2 linked regions of the Nisaea sediminum genome follow. The protein of the gene in region 1 interacts with the protein of each later gene in a pairwise test. Links are inferred from orthologs where the notes say so. Each region holds a gene or a part of one and is shown on either strand. Other genes may lie near its edges. The genes, in order: rlmN and ftsZ.

Region 1 (3,102 bases):
ATTAATTTCGGGCGAAATTCTTCTTAGTCCCGCCACATTCTTTGCATTGAATAATGTCCGCTCAGATGGCATCCAAACTAACAGACGTGATAACCGGAATGGCTGGCTCAGGACCCATGACGCACTTCCGCTCGTTCTTGCTCGGCATCGTACTCGCTCTCGGCACCGCCGGTGCCGCGCAGGCCCAGGAGCCGCAAACCATCGGTCGCAACAGCGACTGGATCGCCTACACCTACCAGAGCGGCGGCAAGACCGTCTGCTACATGGCGAGCACGCCGCTCAAGGCCGAGGGCAATTACTCCAAGCGCGGACATATCTACGCGCTGGTGACGCATCATCCGGATTCGGACAGCCGCGGCGAGTTCAGCATCGTGACCGGCTATACCTACAAGACCGACAGCGAGGTCGAGGTCGAGATCGGCGGGCAGACCTTCCAGCTCTTCACCGACAACGACCGTGCCTGGGCGCCGGACGCGAAGACCGACAGCGCGATCGTCAACGCCATGATCAAGGGCGCCAAGATGGTGGTAACCGGCCAATCCTCGCGCGGGACCAAGACGTCGGACACCTACTCGCTGAGCGGCTTCACCGCGACCAAGAAGCTCATCGACAAGACCTGCAAGAAGTAGCCTCACGGCCGCAGTGGTCTGGAGCCACGCGGGGGCGGCATGGCTGCTCTCTGCCGATTCGGCTTGCCTTCGGCGCCTCTTCGACTCATTTTACCGCCCATGTCGACAGCAGCAGTTTCAGCCCCAGAAGCGCCGGTTCAATCCGCGACGGTTCAGCCCGCGCTTAAAGATCTGGTCGGGCTCGACCGCGATCAGCTCGCGGAAGAGCTGAAGACCTTTGGCCTGCCGAAATTCCGCGCCGGGCAGATCTGGCACTGGATCTACCACAAGGGCGTCACCGACTTCGCCGAGATGACGACCCTGGCGAAGCCGCTGCGCGCCGAGCTGGCCGCGCATTACAAGATCGGCCGCCCGGAAATCACCCGCGAGCAGTGGAGCACCGACGGCACCGCCAAGTGGCTGCTCAAGTTCGACGACGGCAACGAGGCGGAAGCGGTCTTCATCCCGGACGACGACCGGGGCACGCTCTGCATCTCCAGCCAGGTCGGCTGCACGCTCACCTGCTCCTTCTGCCATACCGGCACCCAGCGGCTGGTGCGCAACCTGACCGCCGGCGAGATGGTGGCGCAGATCCTGGTCGCGCTCGACCGGCTGAACGGCTTCCCGACGGCGCAGGAGGACCGGCGCCTGACCAACATCGTGCTGATGGGCATGGGCGAGCCGCTCTACAATTTCGACAATGTGAAGCGCGCGATGATGATCGCCATGGATGGCGAGGGGCTCGGTCTCTCCAAGCGCCGCATCACGCTCTCGACCTCCGGCATCGTTCCCGAGATGGAGCGCTGCGGCGAGGAGATCGGCGTGAACCTCGCCGTGTCCCTGCACGCGGTCAACGACGAGCTGCGCAACAAGCTGGTGCCGATCAACAAGAAATACCCGATCAAGGAGCTGATCGCGGCCTGCAAGTCCTATCCCGGCGTCAACAACGCCCGCCGCATCACCTTCGAATACGTGATGCTGAAGGGCGTGAACGACAGTCTCGAGGACGCGCGCGCGCTGGTGAAGCTGATCGAGGACATTCCGGCCAAGATCAACCTGATCCCGTTCAATCCCTGGCCCGGCGTCGAGTACGAATGTTCCGACGACGAGACCATCGAGGCCTTCGCCCAAGTGGTCCTGAAGGCGGGCTACGCCTCCCCGGTCCGCACCCCGCGCGGCCGCGACATCCTCGCCGCCTGCGGCCAGCTCAAGTCGGCAAGCGAGCGGCTCCGCAAGAAGGACCGCATTGCGGCGATCGCGGCGGCCAGTGCGGGGTAGGCGCCGTCAGACGATAGGGTAGATCGAACTTCTCTTTGAAAACGCCGCAATCACAACAGGTTGTGGCGTTTTCCACGTAATCCTCATTGCTGTGAACTGCTTTCCTCCTCGATGTGGAGATAATCTCATCGATCTGCAGGCGGAGTGTGCAGGATCATGTTCGAGACCGGCGAGAGAACAGATGCGTCCTCTGGGCAGCCTGAAACACTGACCCTCCGCGATTGCCCCAACTGGAGCTATCTCCTGCAGGAATTCGAGACGCTCTACCGCTACGGTTCGGCCGGCGGGAGCAAGGCGATCCGTGCGCACCGGCGGCGGGTGAGGGACACGCTCTCCGCGATCATCGACGGCAATCCCGAGGTCGCGATCGGAACGCCGGAGGCGAAGCCGGTGACGGCGCATCTGCCGCGCGCCTTCGATCTCGGGGCGCGGAACGCGCTCGCAGGCCTCAGTCGGGCGCTGGAGCGGGTCTCGGACCAGCTCGTCTGGGAATACGGCTACAAAAAGGTGCCTCAGGCGCTGGCGCGGAAATACGCCTTCTGCCACGTGCTCGGGCCGCGCGGGCCGGTGAAGTCGGAGAAGCTGATCCTCGGCTTCGTGCTGTTCGCGCCGAACACGACCTATCCGCAGCACAGCCACAAGGATATCGAGGAAAGCTACATCTCCGTCGCCGGCGCCTGGTCGGAGAACGAGATGGCGGTCTATGCGCCGGGTTCGCTGATCCTCAACAAGCCGGGGCAGGAGCACCGGATCACCACCGGGAACGTCGATCCCTGCCTGCTCGCCTGGGCCTGGGTCGGGCCGAGCGACCTGCTGACCGCGCAGGAACTGAAATTCTCCAAGAGCCGGAAGAAGGACCTGTCCGGGACCTGAGGGCGCCGGGTCAGCGCACGCGGCGGAACAGCGCGAGGAAGTCTGCCCACGCGCCCTTCCGGCTGCGGATCGCCCAGGCCGGACGCCAGGCGAGTCTGACCGAGAGCACGTTTCGCCGGTCGCCCTCCGTCGCCTCGAGCGCATCCAGATGGGCGCGCACGTCCGCTTTCGAAAGATGAGGGCCTCTGGTAGGTGCCAGTCTCACTCCGCCGCCATCCGGCGGCGCTTCAGGGCACCCGGATTTCGGTCGTCCGCCGTGCCCCAGCCGAGCGACAGGTCGAGGATGGCGTGGATCAGGGCGCTGTGCGCCACTTCGACAAACCCGTATTCGTCCCCGGCGACA
Region 2 (3,240 bases), on another replicon or contig:
GACATCGCCCGCGGTCTCGCCACCCCGGTGCACGAGGCCGAACGGCTGAAGACGCTCTATGGCAGCGCGATCCCGTCCAGCCTCGACGAGCGCGAGGTCATCGATGTGCCGCTGGTCGGCGAGCAGGACGAGACCCACCCCAATCATGTCCCGAAATCCCTCCTGATCCGGATCATCCATCCGCGTCTGGAGGAAACCTTCGAACTTGTTCGGGGCCGGCTGGAAGCCAGCGGGTTCGACAAGGTCGCCGGCCGCCGCGTGGTGATCACCGGCGGTGCCAGCCAGATGCCGGGGATCCGGGATCTGGCGCAGGAAATCCTGGACAAGCAGGTCCGTCTGGGCCGGCCGATCCGGGTCAACGGGCTGGCCGACGTCGCCAGCGGTCCGGCCTTCGCGACGAGCGCCGGACTGCTCGCCTACGCGGCCGATCCGGCACTCGACGCGTCCCGCCAGGGGCATGTCGCCAACAAGGAGACCGGAAGCGGGCTGTTCGGCCGCGTCGGCTCCTGGCTGAGGGAGAACTTCTGATGATCGAGACCCGGTTCCACCCCACCGCACATGCCGGCCCGCGCCCGAAAGGAACGGCCCGACAACCGAGCCACAGGAATTCAGTGACAGAACGTTCACCGACCCCGGCCGAAAGGCCCAATACCCGCGTGCTTCAGGCGCGCATCCCCCAGAGCACCCTCTAAACGCGAGAACAGGAGGCCACCCCCATGACCATCAACATCTCCGTCCCCACCGAAGACAACGACCTGAAGCCGCGGATCAGCGTGGTCGGCGTCGGCGGCGCCGGCGGCAATGCCGTCAACAACATGATCCGCTCCAACCTCGAAGGCGTCGAGTTCATCGTCACCAATACCGACGCCCAGGCCCTCAAGCAGTCGCTCGCCGACCGCACGATCCAGCTCGGCACCGGCGTCACCCAGGGTCTCGGCGCCGGCTCCCGGCCGGAAGTCGGCCGCGCCGCCGCCGAGGAAGCGATCGGCGAGATCATGGAGAACCTGCGCGACAGCAACATGGTCTTCATCACCGCCGGCATGGGCGGCGGCACCGGGTCCGGCGCCGCTCCGGTGATCGCCCAGACCGCCCGCGAGAACGGCATCCTGACCGTCGGCGTGGTGACCAAGCCGTTCCACTTCGAAGGCCAGCACCGGATGCGCATCGCCGATCAGGCGATCGAGGAGCTGACCCAGTATGTCGACACCCTGATCATCATCCCGAACCAGAACCTGTTCCGGGTGGCGAACGAGAAGACGACTTTCGCGGACGCCTTCAACATGGCCGACGACGTGCTGCATTCCGGCGTGCGCGGCGTCACCGACCTGATGATCATGCCGGGCCTGATCAACCTCGACTTCGCGGACATCCGTACGGTCATGAGCGAGATGGGCAAGGCGATGATGGGCACCGGCGAGGCGAGCGGCGAGAAGCGCGCCATCGACGCCGCCGAGGCCGCGATCAACAACCCGCTGCTCGAGGACACCACGATGAAGGGTGCCCGCGGCGTGCTGATCAACATCACCGGCGGCATGGACATGACCCTGTTCGAGGTCGACGAGGCCGCCAACCGCATCCGCGAGGAAGTCGATCCGGAAGCCAACATCATCTTCGGCTCGACCTTCGACGAGAAGATGGAAGGCACCATGCGGGTCTCCGTGGTCGCCACCGGCATCGCCGCCGAGGGCATGGCCGCCAAGCGCCCGCCGCTGACCGTCGTCCCGACCAAGGCGAAGGCCGCCCCGGCCGCGAAGCCCGCCGCGGAAGCGGCCCCGGCGCCGGCTGCTGCGGTCGCCTCCGCCACGGCCATGCCGACCGCTCCGGCCGCCGACATCCCGGCGATCTCGGCCACGACCGAGACCGTCCATGTTGCCGGCAACACCCTCGTGATCGGCGAGATGGACCTCGACGAGGCCGCGCTGGAAGCCCAGACCAAGGCCGACGCCGCGAAGAGCATGAAGACAGAAGAAGAGCCGGCCGCTCCGAAGGCCGGAGACAGCTTCATCGCCCCGCCGCCGGCGATGCCGGAGACCACAGCCGCCAGCGGCGAGCCGGACCCCTTCCAGGCGGCGGCGATGGTCAATGCCGGCGGGCGCGAGAGCGCCGCGGAGAAGACTCCGAGCCTGTTCACCCGGATGACCGGGATCGGCAGCAAGAAGCCGTCCGAGCCGGCCCAGGAGGCCCGCCCGCAGCGCTTCGTGGACGTCAACGCGGCGGAACCGAAGCAGGCCCGTCTCGGCGCTCTGGAACAGTCGGAAAGGGTCGCCCCGTCCCGTCAGGACGACGACCTTCTGGACATTCCGGCCTTCCTGCGCAGGCAGGCTAACTAACCTGGATTTTAGGCCGTTATATCAGACGTTTACGGCGTAATATTCAGTTACAAAGAGTGATTTGAGAGCCCCGGAAGATATTGATACATCTTCTGGGGCTTTCATTATCCAGAGCAATTCCGTGCAGAATTTGCCGTAAAACACAGGCAAATCCTGCGGTTGCAGCAGGAGCATCGTTAAGTGATTTCGCAACAGACCTTGAAGACGAGCATATCCTGCACGGGTGTCGGGTTGCATGGCGGTGTCGACTGCGTAATGACGCTGCACCCCGCGGATGCCGATCACGGCATCGTCTTCAAGCGCACCGATGTCTCCGGCAAGGATCCGCTGGTCCCCGCGCGCTGGGATATGGTCCACGATGCGACCATGTGCACCCGGCTGCAGAACGGCGACGGCGTGAGCGTCTCCACCGTCGAACACCTGATGGCGGCGTTCGCCGGCTGCCGCATCGACAATGCCCTGATCGAAATCGACGGCCCGGAAGTCCCGATCATGGACGGCTCCTCCGAGCCCTTCGTCCTGCTGATCGAATGCGCCGGGATCCGCAAGCTTCCCGCGCCGCGCAAGGCGATCCGGGTCCTGAAGCGGGTTTCCGCCGCGGACGACAAGCGGCATATCGAGCTCAGCCCGGACGATCATTTCTCCGTCAATTTCGAGATCGAGTTCGACAGCGCGGCCATCACCGAGAAGCAGCTCGACGTGAAACTGGTGAACGGCACCTTCAACGAGAAGATCAGCGGCGCGCGGACCTTCGGCTTCATGCAGGATATCGACCGCTTGCGGGCCGCCGGTCTCGGCCGTGGCGGTAATCTGGACAATGTGGTGATCGTCGACGGCGACCGGATCCTCAACGAGGGCGGTCTGCGCTTCAAGGACGAGTTCGTGCGCCACAAGATCCTCGACTGTGTCG

What was found.
Region 2: the proteins of rlmN (region 1) and ftsZ interact in binary tests that used the Escherichia coli proteins (3 or more experiments, as listed by UniProt). The link is inferred for Nisaea sediminum from one-to-one orthologs.

Annotation. Positions count from the first base shown.
Region 1 is NZ_JACZCQ010000007.1:67,162-70,263, forward strand. The notes cover bases 27-2,807. They hold rlmN (23S rRNA (adenine(2503)-C(2))-methyltransferase RlmN), read left to right. Parts: upstream 27-728; coding sequence 729-1,886; downstream 1,887-2,807. Other genes in these bases: IG122_RS17205 (invasion associated locus B family protein), read left to right, coding at 117-629; IG122_RS17215 (dimethylsulfonioproprionate lyase family protein), read left to right, coding at 2,043-2,759; IG122_RS17220 (hypothetical protein), read right to left, coding at 2,770-2,807. In the rest of the region: more of IG122_RS17220, read right to left, coding at 2,808-2,964; IG122_RS17225 (SIS domain-containing protein), read right to left, coding at 2,961-3,102.
Region 2 is NZ_JACZCQ010000004.1:80,073-83,312, forward strand. Bases 105-3,023 are described here. They hold ftsZ (cell division protein FtsZ), read left to right. Parts: upstream 105-716; coding sequence 717-2,330; downstream 2,331-3,023. Other genes in these bases: ftsA (cell division protein FtsA), read left to right, coding at 105-528; lpxC (UDP-3-O-acyl-N-acetylglucosamine deacetylase), read left to right, coding at 2,511-3,023. Also shown: more of ftsA, read left to right, coding at 1-104; more of lpxC, read left to right, coding at 3,024-3,240. UniProt on the Escherichia coli protein: Essential cell division protein that forms a contractile ring structure (Z ring) at the future cell division site. The regulation of the ring assembly controls the timing and the location of cell division.